Regions from separate parts of the Mycobacterium sp. 050272 genome, predicted to be linked through region 2. Evidence: riboswitches for the same ligand, from Rfam matches in the RefSeq annotation. Region 2 holds a riboswitch; each other region holds the start of a gene.
The links. A riboswitch is a leader RNA that binds a small molecule or an ion and turns the genes downstream of it on or off. The one in region 2 is predicted to bind magnesium.
Positions count from the first base shown of each region.

Region 1: it holds a riboswitch for magnesium, as region 2 does, so the genes downstream of both, AAHS21_RS16615 (Rv1535 family protein) here and AAHS21_RS30830 (hypothetical protein) in region 2, are expected to answer to the same signal.
Region 3: it holds a riboswitch for magnesium, as region 2 does, so the genes downstream of both, AAHS21_RS04305 (hypothetical protein) here and AAHS21_RS30830 (hypothetical protein) in region 2, are expected to answer to the same signal.

Region 1 is NZ_JBCHKV010000007.1:235,611-239,763, reverse strand. It holds gene AAHS21_RS16625 (carboxymuconolactone decarboxylase family protein) at 1-188, shown strand, start outside; gene AAHS21_RS16620 (nitronate monooxygenase family protein) at 224-1,348, shown strand; M-box (ykoK) riboswitch at 1,519-1,688, shown strand; gene AAHS21_RS16615 (Rv1535 family protein) at 1,966-2,205, shown strand; gene ileS (isoleucine--tRNA ligase) at 2,488-4,153, shown strand, end outside.
Region 2 is NZ_JBCHKV010000033.1:15,799-19,951, forward strand. It holds gene AAHS21_RS30820 (CBS domain-containing protein) at 1-882, opposite strand, end outside; gene AAHS21_RS30825 (hypothetical protein) at 1,039-1,986, opposite strand; gene AAHS21_RS30830 (hypothetical protein) at 2,056-2,259, opposite strand; M-box (ykoK) riboswitch at 2,569-2,754, opposite strand; gene AAHS21_RS30835 (recombinase family protein) at 2,830-3,402, opposite strand; gene AAHS21_RS30840 (GAF and ANTAR domain-containing protein) at 4,079-4,153, opposite strand, start outside.
Region 3 is NZ_JBCHKV010000001.1:872,121-876,273, reverse strand. It holds gene AAHS21_RS04315 (acyltransferase family protein) at 1-698, shown strand, start outside; gene AAHS21_RS04310 (class I SAM-dependent methyltransferase) at 703-1,362, opposite strand; M-box (ykoK) riboswitch at 1,501-1,685, shown strand; gene AAHS21_RS04305 (hypothetical protein) at 1,950-2,165, shown strand; gene AAHS21_RS04300 (NRAMP family divalent metal transporter) at 2,275-3,909, shown strand; gene AAHS21_RS04295 (NADP-dependent oxidoreductase) at 3,913-4,153, opposite strand, start outside.

The sequences.
Region 1 (4,153 bases), on a different contig from region 2:
GCGCGGTCAGCGCCGACAGCTGGGCGGCCTGCGAGCGCGAATTGCGAGGCGACAAAACGACTCTCGTCGAGCTCGTCACCGCGATCAGCGCATGGCGGATGATCTCGTCGATTCTGCAGAGCCTCGAGGTCCCATTGGAGGATGGCGTGGTGGGCTGGCCGCCGGACGGGCGCGCTCCGGCGAGTTGATTGCCATGCCAGGTGATAACTCATAGCGTCGAGGGATGCGGACCAGAGTCGCCGAGATGCTCGGTGTGGAGTTTCCGATATGCGCCTTCAGCCACTGCCGCGACGTCGTCGCCGCGGTCACCAACGCGGGCGGATTCGGAGTCCTGGGCGCCGTCGCGCACAGCCCGAAACGGCTGCAGAACGAACTGGCCTGGATCGAGGAGCAGACCGGCGGCAAGCCCTACGGGGTCGACCTGTTGTTGCCGCCCAAATACGTTGGCGCGGAAACGGGCGGCATCGACGCGAAGCAAGTCGGGCAGTTGCTCCCCGAGGAGCATCGTGCGTTCGTCGAAGACTTGCTCGCCCGGTACGGCATCACGGCCCCGGCCGAACCGCCGCGGGCATCCGTCGGGGGTCTAAACGTCTCGCCCAAGGGTTACGAGCCATTACTGGAAGTGGCCTTCGCGCATGACATTCGGTTGATCGCCAGTGCGCTCGGGCCGCCCCCGGCCGACCTCGTCGAACGCGCGCACAGCCGCGACGTGCTGGTGGCCGCGCTGGCCGGCACCACCGCACACGCGCGCCGGCATGCCGCGGCCGGCGTCGACCTGATCGTCGCGCAGGGCACCGAAGCCGGCGGCCACACCGGCCAGGTGGCAACCATGGTCCTGGTTCCCGAAGTCGTCGACGCGGTCGCGCCGGTCCCGGTCCTGGCGGCGGGCGGGATCGCCCGCGGGCGCCAGATCGCGGCGGCCCTGGCCCTGGGCGCCGAGGGCGTGTGGTGCGGCTCAGTCTGGCTGACCACCGAGGAAGCCGAGACCGACCCGGTGGTCAAGGAGAAGTTCCTGGCCGCCAGTTCCTCGGACACGGTGCGGTCGCGGTCGCTGACGGGTAAGCCGGCGCGGATGCTGCGAACGGCTTGGACCGACGAGTGGGAGCGGCCCGATACCCCGGCTCCGCTCGGCATGCCGCTGCAGACCAACCTCGTCACTGAACCGCAGCTGCGCATCAACCAAGCTGCCGCCCATCCCGGTGCGAAGGCACGTGAGCTGGCAACCTATTTCGTCGGCCAGGTGGTCGGTTCGCTCGACCGGGTCCGCCCCACCCGTGCGGTTGTGCTCGACATGATCGAGGAGTTCGCCGACACCATCGGACGGCTGGAAGACTTAGCTGAGAACTGACTGTCGCGGCGCGTTCAGCTGGGTGTGAATCATGCCACAGCGAGGTATTTGACCAGGTCAGGGATGTCGAAGCTGATCGAAAGCTGTGAAGCGGCGTAATAATCCCATAAAGTTGCGCGACACGGCTCAGATCACATTGACCTGGCCGGATACCTCGTGGAGTATTTACGGCAGCACCTCGTTAGGTGAGGCGGCTACACGAACACAGGCCACTGACCCCGAACGTCGAAAGACGCCCCGGGTCAGGACAGCTCCTCCCGGCTTAAGGGTTGAGTCCAAGTGGCTTCCGGAGTTCCGGACACGTCGTGTGGTGCCAAAGCTCTGACGAGAGGGGTGCGGATTTCTGGCGGTCGCCGGATTCTGAACTCCTTCTGGTGCGCGCAAATAGGCGCGGGTAACCGCACGCGTCGTGGTTGTAGAGGAGGTGAGGGACGTATGAGTTCCAGTGGCAGTCCGGATGGATATCCAGGACAAGCTCCGTCCCAATCCGACCTCCGGCCCGACGCCTCGAGCTAGCGAATCGACTTAGCGCTCAAGCGTTCTCGGATCGGAACCCTGACGGGTCGGGACACATCAGTCCAGTCAGAACCCGTTTGCAATTCCGTTAGGAGACGATCATGACCGCAGTACTCTTCGACGAAGTAGTTGCCGTGGCGCCCGTCCGCAACCTGCGCGTCGTGCGCGACACCACGCCCACGCAGGCTCCCGTGCCCACGAAGGCTGCCCGTCCGGCCGACGCCGGATACTTCGGCGCCGGCGACCCGCTGGTGGCCGGCGCCGCCCGCCTGCTGAGCGTCCCCGTCCGCCACCTCTACGCGGTGCTGTGGCGCGTCGGGTTCATCGAGGTCACGGCCTGAGATCCCTACCGCGAGACTGTAGCTGCGTACCGCTTTACTTGGCATTTGAGTAGGCAGTTGCAGTCTCGCGGTAGAGTGGGTCCGCGTCGATCCGGCTATCACCGGGGAGCTTTCGGAAGAACAGCCCGCACGGCTCAGTAGACCCGAACGGGTAGGCCCGTCACAGCCTGAATCGAGCGGCCGTGCGCCAGCACGGCAAGCGGGGTGGTACCGCGGTGCTCGCGCAGGTTGCGCGACCTCGTCCCCGGCCTGACCGTAGGCACGCAGGAGACGACGCGCACCGTGACCGAAAACGCTGACGCCAGGGCTTATCCCAAGCTGGCCGGGGGAGCCCCCGACTTCCCGGCGCTGGAACTCGAGGTCCTGGATTACTGGACCCGCGACGACACTTTCCGGGCCAGCATCGCAAACCGCGAGGGCGCCGAGGAGTACGTGTTCTACGACGGGCCGCCGTTCGCCAACGGCCTGCCGCACTATGGGCACTTGCTGACCGGATACGTGAAAGACATCGTCCCGCGCTACCGCACCATGCGTGGCTACAAAGTGGACCGCCGCTTCGGCTGGGACACCCACGGGCTGCCCGCCGAACTCGAAGTCGAGCGCCAGCTGGGCATCACCGACAAGTCGCAAATCGACGACATGGGCATCGCCGCGTTCAACGAGGCCTGCCGGGAATCGGTGTTGCGCTACACCGGCGAATGGCAGGCCTACGTCACCCGGCAGGCCCGCTGGGTCGACTTCGACAATGACTACAAGACGCTCGACCTGCCCTACATGGAGTCGGTGATCTGGGCGTTCAAACAGCTGTGGGACAAGGGTCTGGCCTACGAGGGCTACCGGGTGCTGCCGTACTGCTGGCGAGACGAAACACCGTTGTCCAACCACGAGTTGCGGATGGACGACGACGTCTATCAGAGTCGCCAGGACCCGGCCGTGACGGTGGGTTTCCCGGTGACCGGGGGCGAGCTGGACGGCGCCTACCTGCTGGTGTGGACGACCACGCCGTGGACGCTGCCGTCCAACCTGGCCGTTGCCGTCAACCCGGAGGTGACCTACGTCCAGGTCAAGGTCGGGGACCGGCGGTTTGTCCTAGCCGAGGCGCGGGTCGCGGCCTACGCCCGCGAGTTGGGCGAAGAGCCCGAGATACTCGGCACCTATTCGGGCGCCGACCTGCTGGGGACCCGCTACCTGCCGCCGTTCCCGTATTTCATGGCCGGGGAACCGGGGCGCGAAGAAGCATTTCAAGTGCTGCCCGGCGACTTCGTCACCACCGACGACGGCACCGGCATCGTGCACATGGCACCGGCCTACGGTGAGGACGACATGGCGACCACCGACAAGGTGGGCATCGTGCCGGTCACCCCGGTCGACTCCAAGGGCCGGTTCGACGTCACGGTCCCGGATTACCAGGGGCAGCACGTCTTTGACGCCAACCCGCACATCATCCGCGACCTGAAGAACCAGAGCGGTCCGGTGGCGGTGAACCAGCCGGTGCTGATCCGTCACGAAACCTATGAGCATCCCTACCCGCACTGCTGGCGATGCCGTAATCCGCTGATCTACCGGGCGGTTTCGTCGTGGTTCATCGCGGTCACCGAATTCCGGGATCGCATGGTGGAACTCAACCAGCAAATCACCTGGTACCCCGAGCACGTCAAGGACGGCCAATTCGGCAAGTGGCTGCAGGGCGCGCGCGACTGGTCGATCTCGCGAAACCGATACTGGGGCAGCCCGATTCCGGTGTGGAAATCCGACGACCCGGCCTACCCGCGCATCGACGTCTACGGCAGCCTCGACGAATTGGAGCGCGACTTCGGGGTGCGGCCCACCAATTTGCACCGGCCCTACATCGACGAGCTCACCCGGCCCAACCCCGACGACCCCACCGGTAACAGCACGATGCGGCGCATCCCCGACGTGCTCGACGTGTGGTTCGACTCGGGATCGA
Region 2 (4,153 bases):
CCCGCCCGCGGTCGAGGGGTTGAACCCCATCAGCGTGATGACCTTGGTGCGCTGCCCCGCCGGCAGCAGCTCCAGCACCCGGCGACGGCGGGACTGGCGCAGATCGGCGATCGCGTCCGCCGCGTCGTCGGCCCGCATCCGGGCCAATACCCCGGCGACCTCGGTATCAGTCATGTCGCCCAGGATCTTGGTGGCCTTGTCGGGGTCGAGTTCCTCGAAGACGTCGGCCTCCAACTCCGGGTCGGAGTGGAGGCGGTCGAGGATTTCTCCACCCTCGTCTTTGTCGGCGTCCTCCAGCAGGTCCGCGATCTGGGCCGGCTTCAGCTTCGACATCCGCCCGCCCGCGCGCTCCAACACGCTCGCCGTGTGCCCGATGAGCGGTTCGAAGGACTTCCAGTCCCGGCTGGCATGCCCCCCACCGGATTTGATCAACCCGAACAGCCGCGCCGGCCGGCGGGTATCCAGCCGTGCCAGCACCCAGCCCGCCCCGGTGTCCTCGAGCTCGATGTCGTAGGCATGCACCAACTCCGCGGCCGCGACGTCGATGAGCCGGTGATCGAGGACGTCGGTGCGCAACAGAACCTCGCCGTCACGGCGTTCGAACTCGCGCAGATCCACCTTGTTCTTCGACAGATCGACGTGTTCCTGGGTCAGGTCGGTGATCTGCCCGGACGACACGTACACCCGACGGCCGCCGATCCCTACCACCAGGCCGGTGACCGGCGGATACCCCTCGGCACCGCGCAGGCTGACGATGACGTCCTCGACCCGGCCCACCGCGTCACCGGCCTTCGCGACGACCGGACGACCCAGGAGATCGGACAGATGGATCACCGGCCGTGACGCCGTGGGCGCTCCACCATCAGGCGGGACTTCATGCATAGTGACTCTTCCTTCTCGATGAGACGATCGCGGCCGTGCCCGAATGTCGCGGTTCCATATGCGCACGACCACGTGAACACTGGGCGACACCGATCTCGACCACCGTCGGTAGACACCCAAACCTGGGACATGTGGATGGATCGTCCACAGAGGTCGTTAGTCACCGGGCCCTCGATCACGACCCTTACGCCGGGCCGCGTACCGAGGGCTGTAGCCAGTGCGAGATCCCGTAGGGGTCGCGCATCTGGCTACCACGTAGACGGCAAGGAGAAGTGCTGGCCCGATCACGCTGGCCAGTAACCCCAACCCGGCGAGGTGCCCGATCAGCGCGATCAGGCCAATGACGATGTTCGCCAGCGCGGCGACCTCCATGATCAGCACGGCGATCACGACCCGGCGCCGCCGCCTCACGTCGTCAACGGTGGTCTGGCGCTGCTGATCGAGGTCAGTTTCATCGGCGACTTCCGCGCGAAGCAACTCAAGCAGGGCGACCGGGACGTCGGTCGCCACGCTGACATCCCCGACGTCGTCGCCGCGGCGCAGCATCAGCGCCGCCAACCGGACCCGCACGCTGGCGTGGCGATCGTCATCGGCCTCCGGCAGTGGGGCCGTTGATCGCTTGGGAGTCATTCCCAGGTCACCGAGGAACGCCGGGTTCGATCCGGCGGACGCCGCCCGCGGGGGAGTGCGCCGCGTGCGGGACCGTCGTTTCTTGGGCATGTCCTCAGTATGACCAGGTCGGACGGGTCGCAACATCGAGCCATTCCTGTCAATCTCCTGTCGCCACAGGTGCCTATCGGCGGGTACACCTGCTAGACGCGCGGCGGGCCGCCCACCACATCGTCCGGAGGTCCTGGGTTGGGAATTTGGACGGGTAGGGGTGTCGGCCATGTCGGCCATCACCTCGACCAACGCTTGCGGGACGCGGGTTGTGGTGGCGACCACCGCCGGGTCACCACCGTGCCGCAGCATCGCCCGGGCGGTGAGCATCCGGATGGTGGCGGTCAGCGTTCCGTCGGCCCGCTGGCCTGACACCCCTTGCGGCGCAGTTATTTTGGCGGGTTTATCGATCGCGTCGTGCGTCTGATCGTCGTGGGAGTCCATCGGTGGGCCTCCTCGCGCGGCGGCGGGCCGGGGCGGGCCGGGGTCGTGATGCACCCCAGCCCGAACCGGTCAGCCGACGTGCCCACCCAGTGACGCCGTGATCAGCGCGGGCGGGGTGTAGGACGCCAACAGGTACGCCCGCTCCTGCGGGGTCAAATTGCGCCGGACCCACACCCGTCGACACGCCCTGCGGCCCCAGGTGAACCATCCGTGTGCGGCACGGGACGCCATCGACACCACGGGTATGCGAAGACGAGACAGAACAACAACCATGACAAAACTCCTTGACGCAAAGAGAAATTGGGGTGTCGTGGCATCTTTGAGTGTCACGCGGACCTCAAGCAGGCAGCAGCGCCGTAGGGGTGCACCGTCGGAACAATGGTGCACTCGAACAATCAACGACGAGAAGGGCTTTAGGCCTCGATCGACTCAAGCTGGCCACGCAGCGGGAACAACTCCGAACCCGCAGACGGCGGTTTATCGCTGGTACTCAACGGTGTTCCTCACCTCCTCGCAGCCAGGACGCACGCGGGCGTCACATCGAAAGCACACGTGGGGAGGACGTGCGGCACAGTGACCACACCTACACCCCTCTCGTCAGAGCTTCGGCACTGCACGGCGTATCGGGCCACCAGAAAACACTCGGTGCTCGAAGCCACTTGGGCTCAACCCTTAATCCGGGAGGAGCTGTCCTGACCCGGGGCGTCTTTCGACGTTCGGGGTCAGTGGCCTTTATCCGCGCAGACGCCTCACCTAGCGAGGTGCTTGCACCGATCAGTGTGGACCTCCAGACCACAACCCGTCAAGACGAACCAGACGACGCGCGCGTTGACCCCTCGTCCCTCACACCATCGGCTCTGCCGACAAGTAGCGATAGGCGGTCGCCCGTCCAATACCGAAGGCCTTGGCCAGTTCTCGTACGGGTTCGCCAGTAGCAGCGAGTCGGCGGAGTTGTTCTTGCCGTTCTGGGCTAAGCCGTGGTGGCTTGGTAGCAGGCAGGCACCGGGTTCGGCGTGATGCGCGTGATGCAGCTCGGCGTTCACGGCCGAGCTCAAGCTCGAGTTCGGCGAGGGTCGCCATGATCGCCGCTACTGCGCGCCCGGTCGGTGTGGCTGTATCTACGCCTTCACGCAAGGCGCGCAACAGGATTCGTCGCTCTCCGAATTCGGCGATGGTGCGGGTGACTTCGGCGACCGAGCGGCCGAGTCGATCGATGGCGGTGACGACGACGGTGTCACCGGGCCGGGCGTAGGCGAGCAGAGCCGCCAGTCCCGGCCGGTCCGTCTTCGCCGACCCCGAGAGCTTGTCGGTGAACACCCGATCCGGCTCGACGCTGGCGGCGGCGAGCGCAGCGAGTTGGGCGTCGAGGTCTTGGCCTGTGGTGCTGACGCGGGCGTAGCCGAGGATCGTCGTCATGCCAATGACTGTCTCACCACCCTGGACAGCAAAGATGTGAGACACGCGGTGTGAGACAAGAAACGAGACAGCGCGACCTGGGATTACACGGTGGGGGAGTAGCTCTCTGAGGGGTGTCTCTTTTCTCTACAAAAGAGACGTGCATGAGTATTCGGACGGCGGGTAGAGGATTGCCATGAATGGCCGCGGATTGCATCACCACGCACCTGTAACTCCTGATGAGGTTCTCGCCGAGACGCTTCGACTGCGCCCCGGCAAAGCGAATACTGTTACAGGACAACGGCGTTGGCGTTCTGACCGGCGGCGTGCCGCCAGGGTTACCATCTCACCGACTGGGGCTTGCAAGGCGAGCACCCTGATCGCGGCCGCCTTCAAGGTGTCTGCGTGCGGTGAATCCTCGTCCCGGCCGATGACGTCTCCGCCACCCCCGGCCATCACGACGGGGGCCGAGGTGCCAATTTTCCCGGATGTGGATGTGGGTTAGCGGTGTTTGTGGGTAGTTCCCCAGACAGGGGGAGTGGTGGTCGCGACACTGAGACTCCCTCTTAGTCCTTGGTGGTTCAGCCCGTGTGCCATCAAGGACGCTTCTCCTGGGCTGGCACGCTAGGGCTGGCGTACTTGACCGCAATCTTTGAGACATGTTGCAAAACAGGCTGTTTAGGTCGACACGTCACCGTTAGATGACGGTGGCGATGAGGTGTTGGGCAATGTCGAGCAGGGGGGTGTTGGATTCTTGAGAAAGCTGACGCAG
Region 3 (4,153 bases), on a different contig from region 2:
ACGCCCCGCCGGGAGGCAGCCGTCCGGTCGGGCCGCGAAACCCCAACCGGCCGTTCACAGTTTCGGTCTTCGGTGATTCGATCGGGTGGACCTGGATGCATTTCCTGCCGCCGACACCCGGATTCGCGTTCCTCGACCACACGGTCATCGGGTGCAGCCTGGTTCGCGGCACGCCATACCGGTACATCGGCCAGACCCTGGATCAGCGAGCCGAATGCGACACGTGGCCGAGCAGATGGGCAGCGCAGATCAGTCAGGACCAGCCGGACGTCGCGCTCCTGATCATCGGGCGCTGGGAGACGGTGGACCGGGTCAACGAAGGGCAGTGGACCCACATCGGTGACCCGACGTTCGACGCGTACCTCAACGCCGAGCTGGAGCGAGCACTGAATATCGTGAGCGCCAGCGGGGTTCGGGTAGTGGTTGCCACGGTGCCGTACAGCCGGGGCGGCGAGAAGCCGGACGGCCGGCTGTATCCCGAGGACCAGCCGGACCGAGTCAATCAATGGAATGCCATGTTGCGCAAAACCGTTGCGCAGCACAGCGGCGTTGAAATCCTGGATCTGAACAAAAAGCTTTGCCCCGACGGTGTTTACACCGCCAAGGTCGACGGCATCAAGGTGCGCAGTGACGGTGTGCACTTGACCCCGGAAGGGGTCAAGTGGCTGACGCCGTGGCTCGAAGAGTCTTTGCGATAGACGCTTAGTCGTTGGTTCGGCAGCTGATTTCCATGCTGTCGCTTTCCCGGACCAGGCAATTGAAGCTGGTGTAGCCGTTGGCGGGGTCGCGCACGCGATCGAGATACGGCGCCATGTCGGGCGCGCTGGCGTTGTCGGCGATCACCAAAGCGCCTGTGGTGAGCCGGGGTTCGAGCAATTTGATTACTGGAAGATAGAGATCCTTCCAGCCGTCCAGCAAGACGAATTCGATCGGCCCGTCTTGGCCTTCCAGCGTGGTCAGCGCATCGCCTTCGAGAATCGTGATCACGTCGTCCAAGCCGGTCTCGGCGAACGTCTTCTTCGCGGCGGCAATCTTGCTCGCGCTGAGCTCCGTAGTCACCACGCGCCCCACGCCGTTGTCGCGGACGGCCGCCGCGAGATGAATAGCCGAGATACCGAACGACATTCCGAACTCGACCACCGTCGTCGGACGGGTCGCGCGAACCAGTGCGTACAGCAGCCGGCCGGCGTCCGGCGTCACTGGGATGTAGAACTCGCTCATCGCCTCGGTGCGCTCTGCGGTGGTCATCGGGCGCGCGAGCTGACCGTGCCGCTCACGCAGCAGTGACATCTGGTTCTTCGTCTCTGTGTACATCCGGTCGAGCACGCTCTCGACGCGAGAGTCTTGCAAGGTTGTGGCCATGCCCTTGAGGGTAGGCCTCGGCGACATTTGCCCGAGCGGTGACCACAGGCTCCCAGGGTGTGACCCAGAACACGCAAGCTCGCAGTCGTAAGAAAAGGAGTTTGACGAGCAGCGGGTGGCAGTGCCAGCATGGTTGGGCAAGCACCTCGGTAGGTGAGGCGTCTGCACGGACACAGGCCACTGACCCCGAACGTCGAGAGACGCCCCGGGTCAGGACAGCTCTTCCCGGACACAAGGGTTGAGCCCAAGTGGCTTCTGGTCGCGGCCATCGGTCGATCCAGATACGCCGTGCAGTGCCGAAGCTCCGACGAGAGGGGTGCGGTCGGCGGGCTCATGGCCCGGCATTCGTACCTCTCCCGCGTGTGAAACGTGGACACCCGCGCGTGTCATGGCCGTGAGGAGGTGAGGGCGAGATGAGTCCCGGCGATAGTTGCTATCCGAAATCCATCTTGAACCGATCCGGTTCCGGCATTTCTTTCTGCTGACGCAGCTCAAATTGGCTGTTCCGCAACCGTATTGACGGCGGCGAATGCGGGATGTATTTAGCGTGCCGGCGAACCGATCGGGCTTCCGACAGGGGGAAGACTATGACTTTTGTTGTTGCGCGGCGTATTCGCGGTCTTGGAAGGTTGCGCGGACGGTCGATGCTGCGTGCGGGTCGGCTGCTGACAAACAGGTTGTGCGCCATGCACATCCCGACGCCCGAAGAGCGGGCGAACCTGTATGTGTCGCTGACGCCGATCGCCGTGCTCTCGTCCGCGCCCGGCGGACACTCACCGGGCGGTGGGAAAGACCACCGATGATGTGTTCCGCCAGCGGTCCCCAGCGGCGGGTGGGGGGTTGGTAGCCCGCCGCTGGGGCGCGTTGAACACCCGACTTGGGTAGCCCGACTCTTCAGATAGCGAGAACGACATGACGTTGACTTCCACCCGTCCGCAAACCGTGTTGGATTCCGCGCACACCGGCGACATCGTCGGAGCGTTCGGCCGTATCAAGCGCGATGACACCGGTGCTCTGGGCGGCCGGTGGCGGCGGTTACGCACCCTGCTGGTGATCACCGGCCCCGGATTGATTGTCATGGTGGGTGACAACGACGCCGGCGGCGTCGCGACGTACGCGCAAGCGGGCCAGGACTACGGGATGAACCTGTTGTGGACGCTGGCCTTGCTGATTCCGGTGCTGTACGTGAACCAGGAGATGGTGTTGCGCCTGGGTGCGGTAGCGCGAGTCGGTCACGCACGCCTGATCTTCGAGCGCTTCGGAAAGTTCTGGGGCGCATTCAGTGTCGGTGATCTGCTGGTCCTGAACGCCCTGACAATCGTCACCGAATTCATTGGTGTCGCAATGGCGTTGGGGTTCCTGGGCTGTCCGAAGACCGTCGCGATCCCGGTCGCCGCGGTACTGCTGTTCGCCGTGGTCGCCGGCGGCTCGTTCCGGCGCTGGGAAGGGCTGATGTTCCTGCTGATCGCCGTGAACGTCGTGATGCTCCCAATGGTGCTGATGGTGCATCCGAGTCCGAAAGTGGCTGCCGGCGGTCTGGTTCCACAGTTCCCGGGCGGACTGAACTCGACCGTCCTGTTGTTGATCATCGCGATCGTGGGGACCACGGTGGCGCCGTGGCAGCTGTTCTTCCAACAGTCCAACGTGGTTGACAAGCGCATCACGGCACGCTGGATTCCCTATGCACGAGCCGATTTGATCATCGGTATCGTCGTGGTCATTGTCGGTGCGACGGCGTTGATGGCGGTCACCGCCTTCGGTCTGCCTGCAACCGGCAGCTTCACCGATGCCGGGGCGGTCGCGAAAGCGCTGCGCCACCCGGTGGGCGTGCTGTTCGCGATCATTCTGCTCGACGGTTCGTTGATCGGTGCCAATGCGATCGGGCTGGCCACCACCTATGCCATTGGCGACGCGATGGGCAAGCGGCATTCGCTGCACTGGAAAATCAACGAGGCGCCATGGTTTTACGGCGGGTATGCCCTGCTGCTCGGGGCGTCGGCCGCGGTGGCGTTCAGTCCGGATCACATCCTCGGGCTGGTCACCCAGGGTGTGCAGGCGCTGGCCGGCATCCTGCTGCCCTCGGCGACCGTGTTCCTGGTTTTGCTCTGCAATGACCGGGCGATCCTGGGACCGTGGGTAAACACGTTGCGGCAGAACGTCGTTGCCTGGGCCATCGTGTGGGCACTGGTGCTGCTGTCGCTGGCGCTGACGGCAGCCACATTCTTCCCGGATCTCTCCACGGCAGCTCTCGAAGCAGGGCTGGCGGCCGGTGCGGCGGTCGGCGCAGTGTGCGGCGCCGTGGCGATCATCGGCGACCAGTGGTACCGCGACACTCGCGCGGCCAAACTCGCCTCGCCAGTAGGTCGTGCCGAAAGCCGGGCCCTGCGCCGGCAAGAACAGCAGTCTTGGCAGACGCCAGAGCTTAGCTCTCTTGCCCGCCCGGCTCTTTCGCCGATTCGCCGGACCGGGCTGTTGATCTTGCGCGGTTATCTGGTGCTGGCTGTCGTATTCGTGATCGTCAAGATGGTGGAGGTTGGCGTCGGCTGACGTCTACGGCGAACCATTGGGCAGCAGGACGATTTTGCCGTGCGTGTGCCGGCGCTCGAGTTCCTCGAAGGCGTCAGCTACCCGATCCATCGGGAACGTCGCCGCGATGTCGAAATCGACGGCACCGCTGGCGACGAGATCGGCGACCTCGGTGAGCACTTCCGGAGTCGACGCGTCGGTGCTGCCTTCGGTCTTGGCGCCGACTTCGCCGGCCTTCTGGAAGGAGATGATCGTGTCGATGCGT